2 regions of the Bacillus sp. GM2 genome follow, and region 1 is predicted to be linked to the other one. Evidence: a T-box and tRNA genes for the amino acid it is inferred to sense, from the RefSeq annotation. Region 1 holds a T-box; the other holds one or more tRNA genes.
What was found. The T-box of region 1 lies ahead of ACVC9U_RS04595 (valine--tRNA ligase). A T-box ahead of a tRNA ligase gene usually reads a tRNA of that ligase, here a tRNA-Val.
Positions count from the first base shown of each region.

Region 2: it encodes a tRNA-Val, which carries the amino acid that the T-box ahead of ACVC9U_RS04595 (valine--tRNA ligase) is inferred to sense. The anticodon was not compared.

Region 1 is NZ_JBRKSZ010000007.1:715,351-723,365, forward strand. Features, by position in the region: gene ysxE (spore coat protein YsxE) at 1-629, shown strand, start outside; gene ACVC9U_RS04590 (hypothetical protein) at 648-839, opposite strand; T-box leader at 1,001-1,233, shown strand; gene ACVC9U_RS04595 (valine--tRNA ligase) at 1,294-3,936, shown strand; gene ACVC9U_RS04600 (bifunctional folylpolyglutamate synthase/dihydrofolate synthase) at 4,019-5,317, shown strand; gene ACVC9U_RS04605 (prepilin peptidase) at 5,470-6,219, shown strand; gene ACVC9U_RS04610 (SPOR domain-containing protein) at 6,424-7,458, shown strand; gene ACVC9U_RS04615 (Maf family protein) at 7,881-8,015, shown strand, end outside.
Region 2 is NZ_JBRKSZ010000007.1:2,250,984-2,258,998, forward strand. Features, by position in the region: gene ACVC9U_RS12440 (assimilatory sulfite reductase (NADPH) flavoprotein subunit) at 1-1,054, opposite strand, end outside; gene ACVC9U_RS12445 (LysR family transcriptional regulator) at 1,375-2,265, shown strand; gene ACVC9U_RS12450 (hypothetical protein) at 2,401-2,760, shown strand; gene ACVC9U_RS12455 (maltose acetyltransferase domain-containing protein) at 2,847-3,425, opposite strand; gene ACVC9U_RS12460 (hypothetical protein) at 3,461-3,640, opposite strand; tRNA gene ACVC9U_RS12465 (tRNA-Val) at 3,814-3,886, shown strand; partial or broken gene ACVC9U_RS12470 (YolD-like family protein) at 4,005-4,326, shown strand; partial or broken gene ACVC9U_RS12475 (DNA-binding protein) at 4,351-4,437, opposite strand; gene ACVC9U_RS12480 (hypothetical protein) at 4,462-5,100, opposite strand; gene ACVC9U_RS12485 (DUF5776 domain-containing protein) at 5,635-5,874, opposite strand; gene ACVC9U_RS12490 (N-acetylmuramoyl-L-alanine amidase) at 5,944-6,285, opposite strand; partial or broken gene ACVC9U_RS12495 (ParB N-terminal domain-containing protein) at 6,309-6,395, opposite strand; gene ACVC9U_RS12500 (hypothetical protein) at 6,424-6,921, opposite strand; gene ACVC9U_RS12505 (hypothetical protein) at 6,998-7,168, opposite strand; gene ACVC9U_RS12510 (immunity 22 family protein) at 7,514-7,909, opposite strand.

The DNA of each region.
Region 1 (8,015 bases):
GGACAAAACGGAAATGGGAACAGCAAAAACAGAAATATGAAGAATTCATCTCAAGAGCGGAAAACGAATGGTATATGTCCCCGTTCCAGCTTCAGGCAGCCATGTATTTCAAAGAGACGATATCAGCTGCAGACTTTGCGCTTGCCCGCCTTGAAGAATGGTATGAGACCATGAAAGACAAAGAGTCTTCCAGAATGGTTTTAAACCACGGGCAGCTGTCCGTCCGGCATTTTCTCTATAACGATACCGGAACGGGTTACTTTACGAACTTTGAGAAAGCGGGACACGGGCCCCCTGCGAACGATCTCATCGTATTTTTTACAAGAATGTTTAAGACGAATCCCGTTATGTACACAGAATGTGTAAACTGGTTTTATACGTATCACAATGTCTATCCTTTGCGGGAGGAAGAAATCAGCTTATTCCTCAGCTATATGGCTTACCCCGGGCCTGTATTCGGCGTGCTGAACCGCTACGACCTTGAGAAGGGGCCCGGAGAAAAAGAAGCCTGTACAACGCTTTTGAAGGCGTACTGGCAAATGAAAAACGCCGAACCGCTTGTGATGAGCATTCACGAGACGGAAGAAAACAGAAAACTGCAGGAAGAAACAGAGTCCCCATCATCATGATGCGGACTTTTTTCGTGCCTATATCCAGTCAAGGTGAAAGGCGCACGCAAGGAATATGAGAATGCCCAAAAGGAGGACATCAAATGTGGTAGGAAAGATGATCGTGCGTATGCCCTGGAAGATCGTGATCGGGAGGACGACTTGAACAGCAACAAGCCTGACTTGCTTCAGCCACGGCTGGAATGAATGTGTGTTGAATTTTTTTCGCATCTTATGCCTCCTCTCCTTATCGTTACAGCATCATATGAGGAAAAGGAGCTTGTGTGCATGGCCCAGTCTCGTATAAAACAAGAGAAAAACGGAAAAGATGATTGACGAAAATGAAAAAGATTTAGTAATATAAGAAAAAGTACGTGCTGAAAAGTCAATGATCACCCGCTTTGAATGGGAAGAGTACAAAAACAGACGCTTGCAGAGAGGGAAGCCGGTTCGCTGAAAGGCTCCCAGTCAGTCTTTTTTGGAAGGTCGCCCAGGAGCGCAATTTCTCGAACAAAAAGTAGAGAAATTCGGGAAAGTCCCGTTATCCCATTTAAGTGCGTGAATGCGTTTTTTTTGCATTCATGAAAAAAGGTGGTACCGCGAGAGAGTTCTCTTCGTCCTTTTAACAGGATCGAGAGGGCTCTTTTTTATTGTTCAGCCGTTTAATACTGTTGGAGGTTTGAAAATGGATAATCAAGAACTGACGATGCCGACAAAATACGATCCGTCTGCAGTTGAAAAAGACAGATACGACTATTGGGTGAACGGCAAATTTTTCGAAGCGAAAAACGACCCTGAAAAAGAACCGTACACTGTTGTCATTCCCCCGCCGAATGTGACGGGTAAGCTGCACTTGGGGCATGCTTGGGATTCCACCTTGCAGGATATCGTGACAAGAATGAAACGGATGCAGGGCTATGACGTGCTCTGGCTGCCGGGTATGGATCACGCCGGTATTGCAACTCAGGCAAAAGTAGAAGCGAAGCTTCGCGAAGAAGGAAAAACGCGCTATGATCTCGGCCGCGAAAAATTCCTTGAAGAAACATGGAAATGGAAAGAGGAATATGCCGATTTTATTCGCAGCCAATGGGCGAAAATCGGCCTTGGCCTCGACTATTCAAGGGAGCGTTTCACCCTTGATAAAGGGCTTTCTAAAGCGGTTCGCGAAGTATTTGTAAAGCTATATGAAAAAGGGCTGATTTACCGCGGAGAATATATCATTAACTGGGACCCGGCCACTAAAACGGCTCTGTCTGACATCGAAGTCATCTATAAAGACGTACAAGGCGCGTTCTATCATATGCGCTATCCGCTGAAAGACGGTTCAGGCTCGATTGAAATTGCGACGACCCGTCCGGAAACGATGCTCGGCGATACAGCGGTTGCGGTACATCCGGAAGACGAGCGGTACAAACACCTGATCGGAAAAACGGTTATTCTGCCGATCACGGGAAGAGAAATTCCGATTGTCGGAGACGACTACGTCGATATGGAATTCGGCTCAGGTGCCGTCAAAATTACGCCTGCCCATGATCCGAACGACTTTGAAATCGGAAACCGCCACAACCTTGAACGCATTCTCGTTATGAATGAAGACGGCACAATGAATGACAAGGCGCTTCAATATAAAGGCATGGACCGTTTTGAATGCCGCAAGCAGATCGTGAAAGATCTTCAGGAAGAGGGCGTGCTGTTCAAGATTGAAGAGCATACGCATTCGGTCGGCCACAGCGAACGCAGCGGAGCAGTCGTTGAGCCGTATTTGTCAACGCAGTGGTTCGTGCAAATGCAGCCGCTTGCCGATGCCGCCATCGAATTGCAAAAAAGCGAAGGAAAAGTCAACTTCGTCCCTGACCGTTTTGAAAAAACGTATCTGCACTGGATGGAAAATATCCGCGACTGGTGCATTTCCCGCCAGCTTTGGTGGGGCCACCGGATTCCTGCGTGGTACCATAAAGAAACGGGGGAAATCTATGTGGGCGCTGAAGCTCCGGAAGATGCCGAAAACTGGGAGCAGGACAAAGACGTTCTTGACACATGGTTCAGTTCCGCTCTTTGGCCGTTTTCAACAATGGGCTGGCCGGATATCGATGAGGAAGATTTCAAGCGTTACTATCCGACGAACGTCCTTGTCACAGGATATGATATTATTTTCTTCTGGGTATCCAGAATGATCTTCCAAGGTATCGAATTTACCGGAGAACGTCCGTTTAAAGATGTTTTGATCCACGGGCTCATCCGCGACGACCAGGGCCGCAAAATGAGCAAATCGCTCGGAAACGGCGTCGATCCGATGGATGTGATCGATAAGTACGGAGCGGATTCGCTGCGCTACTTCCTTGCGACGGGAAGCTCTCCGGGGCAGGATTTACGCTTCAGCTTTGAAAAAGTGGAGTCAACATGGAATTTTGCGAACAAGATTTGGAACGCATCAAGATTCGCCCTGATGAACATGGACGGCATGACATACGAAGAGCTTGATCTGTCAGGAGAAAAATCAGTTGCCGATAAGTGGATTTTAACAAGGTTGAATGAAACGATTGAAACTGTGACACAGCTGGCTGACAAGTACGAATTCGGCGAGGTTGGCCGCCATCTCTACAATTTTATCTGGGATGATTTCTGCGACTGGTACATCGAAATGGCTAAACTTCCGCTTTACGGTGAAGATGAAGCGGCGAAAAAGACGACCCGCTCCATTTTAGCGTATGTGCTGGATCAAACGATGCGCCTGTTGCATCCGTTTATGCCTTTCCTGACGGAGGAGATCTGGCAGCATCTTCCTCACGAAGGGGAATCCATTACAGTCGCCAAGTGGCCTGAAGCTGTTAAAGAATATACGGACACCGAAGCAGCGGCGGATATGAAGCTTCTCGTTGAAGTCATCCGCGCTGTACGGAACATCCGCAGCGAAGTCAACACGCCGCTCAGCAAGCAGATTGAGCTTTATATTAAAACAAGCACGCCGGAAATCGCCGAACGACTTGAAGAAAACCGTTCGTACGTGGAACGCTTTACGAATCCGAGCCTTCTTCAAATCGGAACGGATATTCAAGCGGTCGATAAAGCGATGACCGCTGTCGTATCCGGCGCCGAGCTGATTTTGCCGCTCGAAGGTCTGATTAACATTGAGGAAGAAATCAGCCGCCTGCAAAAAGAACTCGATAAGCTGACGAAAGAAGTTGAACGGGTTCAGAAGAAATTAAGCAACGAAGGATTTATGAAAAAAGCGCCTGCACATGTCATTGAAGAAGAGCGGGCGAAAGAAGCCGATTATACGGCAAAACGTGAAGCTGTAGAAAAAAGAATCGCCGAATTGAAAAATTAATAACACGAAAAAAGGAGGTGTTTTCCAGGTCTTTCTAAAGGTGCTGGAAAACACCTTCATCAATTGAAGGGAAGGAATGCGCTTGTTCAAAACGTTTGATGAAGCACTCAGCTGGATTAACGGAAGGCTTAAATTCGGCGTGAAGCCGGGTTTGGAACGAATGGAATGGCTGCTGAGAAAGCTCGGACACCCCGAGAAAAAGCTCAATGCGATTCATGTCGCTGGAACAAACGGAAAAGGTTCAACGATCGCTTTTCTCCGTACGGTATTAAATGAAGCCGGTTATACAGCAGGCACCTTCACATCACCGTATATCATTACCTTTAACGAACGGATCAGCGTTGACGGCGCACCGATCTCGGACGACGAATGGACGGCGCTCTTTAATGAGGTCGGGCCTCTCGTCCTTGAGCTTGAAAAAACCGAATTCGGAGCCGCCACCGAATTTGAAATTATTACGGCATGCGCATTTTTATATTTTGCTAAATACCGGAGCACCAATTTTGTTATTTTTGAAACGGGATTAGGCGGCCGTTTGGATTCGACAAACGTCGTGAAGCCGCTGTTAACGGTCATCACTTCGATCGGCCATGACCATACGGCGATATTAGGCGGTACGCTGAAAGAGATTGCCGCAGAAAAGGCGGGGATCATCAAACGCGGCGTTCCTGTTATCACAGCCGTTCATCAGCGTGAAGCAGCTGAAGTGATAAAGCGAAAGGCGATGGAGACAGAATCTGCTTTTATATCCCTTCATGAGGATTGCGAGCTGTACGGAGAGCGTTCACTGCCCGATGGAGAGCAATTTTCACTGAAAACACCGTTGCATCGTTATGAAGGAATTGAAACAAGCCTGATCGGCACCCATCAGCGGCAAAACGCGTCTTTGGCCATACTTGCGGCCGAATGGCTGACAGCCGAAAAAAATGCGGCCATCGGCGAAGAAGAGCTGAAACGCGGCATTCATAAGGCGGGATGGCCCGGCCGGTTTGAGAAGGTATTGAACAGGCCTCTTGTTTATATCGACGGCGCTCATAACAAAGAAGGTGTAGAGCGGCTTGCCGAGACGATCACGTCCCACTTCGACGGGCGGAATATTCACGTATGCTTCAGCGCTCTCAAAGATAAGCCGTACAGAGACATGATCCGCAAAATCGAGTCGTTTGCATCATCGATTCACTTCACATCTTTTGATTTTCCGAGAGCGGAATCTGCTCAAAAGCTGTTTGAGCAAAGTACCGCTGATCATAAAACATGTGATGAAGACATAGGCTCTGTTTTCCGCTATATCGAAGAACAAGCTGAAGATGAAAAAGCGGTGGTCGTTGTTACCGGGTCGCTTTACTTTATTTCCGCCGTCAGGGCAGCTTTAACTGAATAAAAAACATAAAAATGCGCTTTTGGCCATCGGCTGACGGCGCATTTTTATGTTTTATGAAAAGCGGAGGCGCTTCATATTTGCTAAAATAACAGCCTCAGGAAGCCGCTCTTTCCCATGAAGCGGTTAAATTTGATTGTGCGAGGCTGATGGTGATGTTCATCTTTTACCTTTTTACGGCGGGGTTAGTGCTCGGTTCCTTTTTTAGTTCGGCCGGGCGCCGCATTCCTGAAAAGATATCATTGATTGCTCCGCGTTCCCTCTGCCGGGCTTGCAAAAGAAAGCTGGGCCTCTCGGAGCTGATACCTGTTTTGTCCTATTTGATGCAGCGGGGGAGGTGCAAGGGGTGTCAAACCCCGATATCGATCGTGTATCCGGCAGTTGAGCTCTCCGCCGCCATCCTGTTTGCGTTTGCCGGCATGCACGTTGGGCATCAGGGGGAGCTGGTGATTGTGCTTGCTCTTATTTCCCTGCTTTTGATTGTCTTTGTATCTGATGTGACACATATGGTCATTCCGGATGCTGTTCTTTGTTTTTTCCTGATTGTCTTTGCTGTCGGACGGTTTCTTGTTCCCCTCGAGCCGTGGCATTCCGGTTTGAGCGGTGTGTTTGCCGGCGGCATGCTTCCGCTCTTGACGCTGCTTTTGACGAAAGGAGGGATCGGCTGGGGGGACGTAAAGCTGTTTGCGGTGCTCGGCATGGCGCTCGGCAGCCGCCTCCTCATTCTCGCTTTTTTCCTTTCGGCAGCCGCAGGAACGGTGCTTGGTCTTATTGCGCTGCTGGCAGGCAAGCTAAAGAAAAATGAACCTATGCCGTTTGCTCCCGCGATTCTGATCGGGACGCTGATAAGCTGTTTTTATGGCAATCCAATGATCGAGTGGTACCTTCAAATGGCACGGTGGTAAAAAATTTGACGAAACCTTTTTGGGCAAGACGACAAAAGTCTTGTTCTTTTTTTTTGAGGCTGTGATAAAGTGTGGACAATAAGAGGGACAGCCTTTGGGAGAACTCCTCCTTCCTTCTGGCTTCCCTCTGCCGATCGTATAGAGAGCGGCCAATCTGCCGCCTAATCTCAATATAAAACAATAAACGGAAAGCGAGGGAAGCACATGAAAAAACGGAAAAGCAAGAAAAACTCAGCTAAAAAAGCGCCCCAGGAAGACCCGCTTAAAGTGATGATCAATGGCAGAGAAGAGACCATCTACGGAAATGAAAAAGAGTTTTCCAACAGAAATGAAGAAAAGAAGTTCACCTTTTCAAACTGGGAAGAAAAGAGAAAGGCGGAACGGGAAATATCGGCTTCAAAAGAGGACGGCACACCTGAAACAGATGAATTTACATGGACGCCTCCAGACGAAGAAGAAACCGTGTACAAAGACGATCCCAAAGTGGTGGCGCCTTATCAAAAGAAAAACGAGGCCAAAAACAACCGAAAAGCGAAAACGTCCCTTACGTATCCTTTGAAGCGCTTTGCTGCAACCATTATCTTTGCTGTGTTGCTGGGCACGGGACTCGGGCTGTTTGCGCTGAATCTCGCAACCCATAAAGAAGGAGTGCCGGCATCCGGCAGCCTGGGGGCAGATGCGGAAAACGGACAGACGGTTAAAGCCGGTGACTCAGGTGCCGAAGAGAAAAAGAGCGGAGAAAAAAATAGCGGACAAGCGGGAGAATCTTTTAAAAGCTTTGCCGTTCAGGCCGGCAAGTTTTCATCTAAAGAAGGAGCGGAGACGCTGGCCTCTCAAATCGCAGACAAGGGGTATGCCGCCGTTTCGATTGCCAAGGACGACGGATTTTATGTGATCGCCGGAATAACGGGGGAAAAACAGATGACATCTGAAATTGGCAAAATATTAATCGAAAACGATTTTGAAGCGTGGGGCGGAAAAGAGCTTCCGGTTGCACTCGAGCCCGGTTTGCTGGAGCCTTTTAAAGAAGCGGCTGAGCTGTCGGCAAAAGCGATTCTCGGCGCGGAGGTTACATCTCAAAACATAGCTGATGTCAAAGCTGAACTTGACGGCGCCAAATCAAAAGGAGAATCTGACGAGGTAAAGAAGAGCATACTGGAAGCCGTCAACCTGCTGGAGAAACCGACCGCAGCCAACGGCTGGAAAAGCCAGCAGCTATTGCTGAGCCAAATAAAATAAAAAAACGGCAGAGTGAACGGCCCCCTGTCAAGTAGACAGTGGAAATAACGAAAACACACTAGACGGCTTTAGCCCTGTATTCCGCCGGGCTGAGGCCGTTTAGTTTTACTTGTAGACGATCGTGGTTGTAAAACGTGAACACCATACTTGTCCGCAATCTCTTTCAGCGAAGCATTTCCCTGATCACATTCTGACAGAATGTTCAGTTTTTCTTCTATCGTGTACCATTTCCCAGCCATAAAATTTTTATTTCATCTGTCTACTTTTAGAGGAGCATATCAGAGGGCGAGAGGTTTTTTTATTTTCACGATTTTTGTCATTAAAAAGTTACTTTTCTGAAATTGTGGCGGCGGCGTTCTTTTGGTAGGATAAAACAGGTATCTTTTTTTCCTATGCAAAAACCTTTGAAAGGATGTCTTCTTATGGCCCGACAGCTCATATTGGCTTCACAATCACCCCGCAGAAAGGAACTCCTCGATCTCCTGCAGATTCCGTACAGCATCGTTACGAGCAACACGGAAGAAAAATTAATTCGAAACTTTTCACCAGCAGAAAAC
Region 2 (8,015 bases), 1.5 Mb from region 1:
CAAGCTCGCGCAGCTTTTCATTTTCAATGATTTCTGCCGCCTGCTGAATGAATTTCTTTGTCAGCACCGTAATTTCATAGTAAGAAGTCAACGCTTCTTTCAAAGAAAGGTTTTCCCCTTGATCAACAGCAACGGCAGCATTCGGATCCCATTTCAGCTCTTTCAGCAGCATATCGACGAGTTCAGGGTCATTTTCCGGAAAGATGCCGAGCGCGTCGCCAGGTTCATAAGTCAAACCTGAGCCTTCAAGCGATAATTCAAGATGGCGCGTTTCTTTATTTGATCCGCGGCCGTTTAAATTCAAATTTTCCAGCACTTCCGCTCTGAACGGATTTTTTCTCGAATATACTGTTACTCCTCCCGCGGCTTGCGGAGCTGCCGTTTGAGCAGGTGCGGCGCTTGCGCCCTGTTCCTGTCCTTCGTTTAAGCTTGAGATGACACCGTCAAGCCATGCTGCAGCCGGCTCATCATAATCGAGATCGCAGTCGACGCGCGGATGGAGCCTTGTGCCTCCAAGCTCACCAAGCCGCTGGTCGAACTCTTTTCCGGTCTGGCAGAAAAATTCATACGACGTGTCGCCAAGAGCCAGCACAGAATAACGGAGATCATCGAGCTTCGGAGCCCGTCTTCCATGGAGAAACTCATGGAATGACAGCGCGTTGTCCGGCGGATCCCCTTCACCGTGCGTGCTGACGACGATGAGAAGGTTTTTTAGTTTCTTCAATTGGTTCGGCTTAAAATCGCTCATTGAAGAGACGGTGACTTGAAATCCCCGTTCTGTAAGCGTCTTAGCCGCGTTTTCGGCAAGTCCCTGTGCATTTCCTGTCTGCGATCCGAATAAAATGGTCACTTCTTTGGAAACAGGCTGAGCCGGGCTTGCAGCAGGAGCTTCCGCCGGCAATGTTTCAAGAGCCGCCGGGGCATCGGCGGTTTGCACAGCTGCCAGATAACCGCTCAGCCAGGCTTTTTGTGATGCCGTCAAAGTTGGCAGAAGACGGTTGAGGAGCTCTGCCTGCTCCTGATTAAAAGGACTGTTCATTACCTGAAGTTGCAACGATATCCACCTCACTAAGGAATAAAAAAATCATGACTTGTTTTGAAACGGAAAAGGATAATACTCATCATATATCCACTATTCCTATAAATCAAATCGGTTTTATTGACGCAAAGCATCTGTCGATCACGGCTTTTGCTGCTAAGAAACATTGTAAGCGCTCACTCATCACGTCCCCTTTGCCGCGCGGCGTCATCCTGCTTCAAACCAAATATTCCTAAAAAAAGATTCTAATTAAAAGTTTACTGGAATACTCAACATTAGTAAAATATATATTAATTATCACAGCTATTAAGATTTTTAATAAAGGAGAGATTCGTGTGCATTATGATGCGCTGAAGACATTCGTTACCCTTGCAGAAGTCAAAAATTTCACGAAAACGGCCGAGCTTCTTCTCATGTCGCAGCCGAGCGTAAGCATGCACATTAAAAATCTTGAAAAAGAGTTCCAGACGAAATTATTTGAACGCTCTCCGAAATATTTGAAAATCACGCCGACCGGTGAAATTTTATACGATCGCGCCAAACAAATGATCACCATCTATGAACAAACGCGTCAAGACATTCTCGATCACCACAACTCGATCAAAGGCGAGCTGAAAATCGGCGCAAGCTTCACAATCGGCGAATACATTTTGCCATCGCTCTTGTTCGACCTTCAAAAAGAATATCCTGAGCTCGAACTCAAGGCCGTCATTGGAAACACGGAAGAAATCGTGCAGTCCGTCCGCCTGTACAAAGTGGACATCGGCTTGATCGAAGGACAGACAAATGAAAAAGAGCTTTCTGTACACGCCTTTATGCAGGACGAATTGTTTATCGCAGCTTCAAGCGATCACCCGCTTGCCGCCAAACAAGACGTGACAATGGCCGATCTGCAAAATCAAACGTGGGTAACGCGCGAAGTTGGCTCAGGCACACGCGAATACTTAAACCATGTCATCCGTTCAAACGGTTTAAAAGTGAAGTCGTTTCTGACGATCAGCAGCAACCAGGGAATCAAAGAAACGCTCATGACGGGCATCGGACTGTCTCTCCTGTCTGAAAGCGTCATTGAAAGAGACGTACAGCACGGAAACCTTTCCGTGCTCCGGCTGAAAAATCAAACCTTTAACAGGACGCTTTCATATATATACTCACCCGTCATGCAGGACAAAAAAAACGTGAAAACCTTTATTAACGCTTTGAACAAAAAAACAGCTTCGGGATGATGATCCGTTCTTCCTGCCGCTTCACGAATTGTTTGTTTTCGTTTGTCCAATGTGTGAATCATCATTGGAACCGATTGACTAGCGGTCGGTAATCCCATATCCTGGAATCATCACATAGGAAAAGAGATGATGGTTATGAAGTGGTTAGGTAAAAGTTTAGTTGCTTCATCATTACTGGCGGGTATGCTTGCTGTTTCAGGAAGTCCCATGCATGTACAAGCCCAGGAACTCTCTAAAACTGAAAATCTCTCTTCTCACGCATCTGCACAAGGAATCATCGCCCCTCAGGCGATCGTCATCAACAGGCCGATGAAAGTCGGACAGGAAGATCAATACGTCGGCATTTCGAACGTTTCCTACAGCGGCAGCGCCATTACCGTCAGCATCACCTCGGACCGCGTGTACGTAAAAGCCGTCAGCCCAGGCAAAGCGACATTTTCTTATCTCAATTCATTGGGACAGCTGGTCATCAACAATATTACGGTCACCCGATAGCACCTTATCCGCGGGAGGAAACTGCTTCCGCGGATGTTTGATCAGCTCTGACTTTCACCGTGACTATTCCAAAATAAAAACACCAATCACATAGAATTGGTGTTTTTGCCGTCAACGTATTTAAGTATTTTCGCCGGATTTCCGCCGACGATGGCATTGTCCGGGACATCTTTTGTCACGACGGCTCCGGAAGCTATCACTGCATTGTCGCCGACCTTGACGCCGGGGTTGATGACCGCACTGCCGCCAATCCAGACGTTCCGTCCGATGATGACAGGTATCCCGTACTCCGCACCGCTTATCCTTTCGGACGGATCGAGCGGATGGGTCGCCGTATAAATATGAACGCCCGGTCCGAGCATACAATGATCGCCTATCCGGATTTCGCATACATCGAGGAAAACACAGTCAAAATTGGCGAAGAAATTTTCCCCGACATGTATATTAAAGCCGTAATCACAGCGAAACACCGGTTCGATGTGGAGCGTTTCCCCTGTTGAACCAAACAGCTCTTTAATCAGCTTGGTCCTTTTATTGTCGTCGATTCCGTTCGAATTGTTGAACTCATTCGTAATTTTGCGCGCCCTGAGTCTGTCATGGCACAGCACCGGATCAGAAGCATGATAAAGCTCTCCGTCCAGCATTTTTTGCTTTTCTGTTTTCATTGGTTTTGGTCTCCTTGACTGCATTTTTATATTGGCTACATCAATTGCAACACTAGATTGAACACTTTTACAATAAAGTAGACATTGATGAGCAGCAAAAGCAAAATAACAGCCTTCCGCTTCTCATGTTTAATTTCATAAACGAATTTCCACATAAAAAAGATTGCTAAAAATACGATTAAAATACTATCAACACTTTTAAGTATCAGATCCATCCAATTCCTGCTCCCTTTTGACTTCTATATAAGACAATATTTTCATAACGCACGGCGTACTGCAAGACTCTTTCCCAGTTCTAAAAAAATAATCGAAAAACTGTTGACGAATCCATCTAATCTGCATATAATAGAACTTGTCAGCAAAACAAATACCCAGTGTTACATACCATGATTCCGTAGCTCAGCTGGGAGAGCGCTACCTTGACAGGGTAGAGGTCGCTGGTTCGAGCCCAGTCGGAATCATACCAACAAACCCTTGTATATCAAGGGTTTGTTTTTTTATGCATTATTACTTTAAATACACCCTGATGAATTGAATTGTTGGCGAATTGTTGGCAAAAAACTTTTTTAATCAATGACAATGATGCTACCGGAACATGTCAGCATGCTCCCCGAATTGGAGAGTAATCACAATAGAGTGAAAAGACCTGTCCTTGACATGGCCCAAGTAGAAGATATGGAAATGATCATAAGTGAAGCAATGGAGTTTAATAATCCAGTTCGGTTTTCTGTATTTAAGCCGCTGCCCATGCTTAACGGACCGGAAACCGGGGAGATCATTCAAACAGAGGGGCATATCCATTACATAAATCAACTGCGCAAGCTGTTCAATGTTTGTAGATTCAAAAGGAGACACTAATCTCATTAAATTTGAGGATGTTGTCGGCGTGGAAATGAAGTAAGCCCTTCTTTTGTTGGGAAGGGCTTCACTCATCATACGGCCGATATTTTTTCCGGCCGGCTTCAAGTTCCTGTTTTAGCTGCAAGACATCGCTACGTAAAAATAGAAGAACCCCCCTAATTTGGGGTTCTTGAGCTTAATTTATTTTAGCTTTCAACACTCTATAATCGCCACTTCCGTACAAGCCAATAACAAGTCTTGTAGTGTATTGAAAAGGTGTGTATTTCAGGGCTGTAAATGTTCCTGTACTTCTTATCTCCCATACACTTTTATCAAGTTTATAAGGTTCAGTCTCGTGTGATTTTCCATACAGGGGGCCTGTTAAATAAACATCGTAACTATTTGATTTTATTTTTCCTTTTTCATACGTAAATGTACCGGAGACTTTATGTTGAAAACCGGTTCCTAGCAATCCATTATACTTAACATACCCAGAATAATTCTTTTTGCGTACAGCTTGAGTGTCGACTTTGTTTTCCCCTTGTTCACCAACACCTAACTCAATAGTATCACCTTGGATATTTAACTTTTTGGTGGCTAAGGCATTCGTTACTCCTTTTTCTAACTGTTTATTCACATCTTTCATTGCTTCTTCAAGAGCCTTATTGGCAATGTCTACAGAAATCTTATTGTATGTTTGATCATCTAGGGTGGAAGTATGGCTTGATGAGGTTTTCGCATTGGCTGGGAGTGATAAAAAAATTAAAGACATCACAGTAATCGGAATCAAAACAGCCAAATAAAACAATTTTTTACGTAATGATACTAAACTCATATTGCCCATCTCCTCCAAACATGGTAAAGTACACTATGATAATATCATTACATTTAATGGTTTTTCTACTATATTATAAAATAAATGGAAATAATAGGAGGGAATCCCGCTTGTCTGGAGTTATTTTTGGAATCGTATGCTTCTTTCTTGTGTTTTATTTCCTAAATTATATTGGTCAAAAGTTAATTGCCGTAAAATCACCAGTAAATCACAAAGTCATTGTTTCAATTTCTTTTGTAGAAGCTTTTGTTGCTCTTTTGATGGTTTATTATAAACCACCGTTCTTATAACAACCAATTAACTTTTAGAAGAAGTCTTTTCGTTTCATGAAAAAATTAAAAAGGCTGCCGAGAAAATCAACAGCCTAAGCAGGCACTATGCCTGCCTTTTTTATTTCAATAATGATTCTAGTTTTGCTTTCGCCTTCGGCCCGTAAATTATCCGCAGAAAGCCCGTAATCAGCTGGAACCGTTTGACTGCAACAAAGTGAAAAAGGCCGCCTGCTTTCAAAAAGGTTCGTCCAGGTAGCTTTCTTTACTTCTGCTTGACTTCTACATATTTTGTAGAAGCTGTGATGTACAATCCAGATTTCAGCTTGTACATTTTTGATCCATTGACCGTGAGCGTCTTATCAATCGTGAACGCTTCACCTGGTTTCACCTTTTTATACTTAGCCCCCCAGTCCGGTTTGTTATAAACCCATAGCCACCCGTCAGCGTTTGGCTTCATTACAACCATTTTAACACCCTTTTCGACCGTTCCTTTTTTATCCATTTTCTTAAGTCCAACTACTTCTGCAATGCCCTCGGCATGTCCCCTGGCTAATAAATCGATAAATGATGCCTACTTAAGTAATGCCACATCATTTTTATTGTCGATAAAAAGGTTTTCGGTTAAGATTGCAGCCATTTTTGTCCCGCGAAGGACTGAATAGTTAGCCGATTTTTTCCCGCGGTCTTTTACCCCTTTACCTTTGATCTTGTTGAAAATAGCTTTATGGACAGCCGCCTGCTTTTGACCTGTTCCAGATGATACAGCCAACTTGTGAAAACGATATGTCTCAAATCCTGTACCTCCTCCAGCATTGATATGGATGGATACAAAGTAATCAGCACCCCATTTGTTAGCCATGGTTGAGCGGTCAGCCAATTCAATATAAACATCAGTGGAACGAGTAAGTTTCACTAATGTATCGTATTCCTTTTCAAGTATTCAGGATCTCCTGGCTGCAAATCAATGCGCGGATTATATGGGGCAGGGTTAATCTTTTCTACTGGTATAGTTCTAATATCCATGATGTATCGCCTCCAATAAAAAAACACCTTATTTAGTAAGGTGTATGGTACTTTTTTGTACTCTACTAAAATGTCTTTTTTCCGGTAATTCATCTAAACACTCTTGTAATAATCTTTTATAACCGCTTATTTTTCCAAGTCTCCCAGCTTCCATTTTTGATAGAATAGCCCATGCCCCTATTGAAACCAAAAATAAAAAAATTATTACGTCAGAAGCTAGAGCTAAATTGATTCTGTATTCTTTTATAATACTTAGACTGTGATCCATTGTACTTCCTATAGCCAAAGATATAATTGCAAAAAAGGCTGCGGTCAAATAACTGATTGCTTTTTTAATTTCAAACTGATCTTCAAGTCTTCCCAAGAACATTTGAATTTGCCTTTTATCATGGTGCTTTTTTATTTTTTCTTTAAATGCAATTTGTTCAGATAAGCTTTTTTTATGGACATCCTCTTTAACTTGTTCTAAATAACCAAGGACACTTTTGATCTCACCAAATTCAATTTGTTCATTACTATCATTCATGAAAATCACCCCCTGTATGTATCGGAAATGTTTTTACAATATTTAGGTGTATACGTTACCGGAAGAAGTTTTCTTACTACTGTTTTCGGCGAGTTCGCCCGCCTATTCTTTTGTATGTGTCTTTCCTGATGCCCATGATCTCTTCCCAATCCCGCCTCGTTACAGGTTCATCTGACTTCGTTGAAGGGCTTAACACTTTTTTAAGGTGTTGCTTCGCGTCAGCTGATAAAACATCTCTCATCTCCATACTCATTTCTCCTTACCGAATAAACACCACCTTGCGCTATTCGCTTTTTTGAATTAAACATGGCTCCGGCTAACCTCCAGGAGGACGCAAAGATTATATGGAGCCATACGAATCAGCTGCACAACATCCGTGTGCAAAAGATCAGTGTGCAGGCTCTCCGTCTTGGACTCGATATTCACGTTCGTTTTTCTTGTCTCTATCGTATGACAAAGTGAAATAGAAAAAATCCCCCATTTTATCCCCCTTTTTGTCGGATTTTTCTCGGATTTGAACATAAAAAAAGCACTCAATCAGAGATTAAGTGCTAAAACAAGTAATTGTCAGTTCTGTAGTTCCGTTTTATCTTTAAACATATGAAACGGATCCTATAAATTTAAAAGTATACCCATTGTTAACAATTTCATTTCTTTTCCCTTCATAATCAAAGTTATATAGTAAAATAGCAGAGTTTATATTGTTCGGAAGTTTTTTACCCTGAATAGCTTCAAAACGAGGTAAAAAGATTTCATCATATGAACAGCCACCTATTAATTCGTGCAACAATTCTTTATTCTGATCATGAACAACTTTTTCTATAAAGTCTTCATCTAAATCATCAATATCTATGAAAAAGTCTTTTAAAAACGCAGAAGGGAGGAAGTCACCTTCTTCTTCATCATACGGTAATTCAACGTATTCATTTAATTTATCATCAGTTAGAATACTACCAATCCATAATGAGACATAATTTTCTCGTTCCATTTTAAATCCTCCTATTTTTTATCCTTAGCCCCTCAGGCAAAGCTTCAACTCCACCTTTTAGTCAGTAATTGGCCCAATTGTTTAATCTTCGTACAAACATATTATA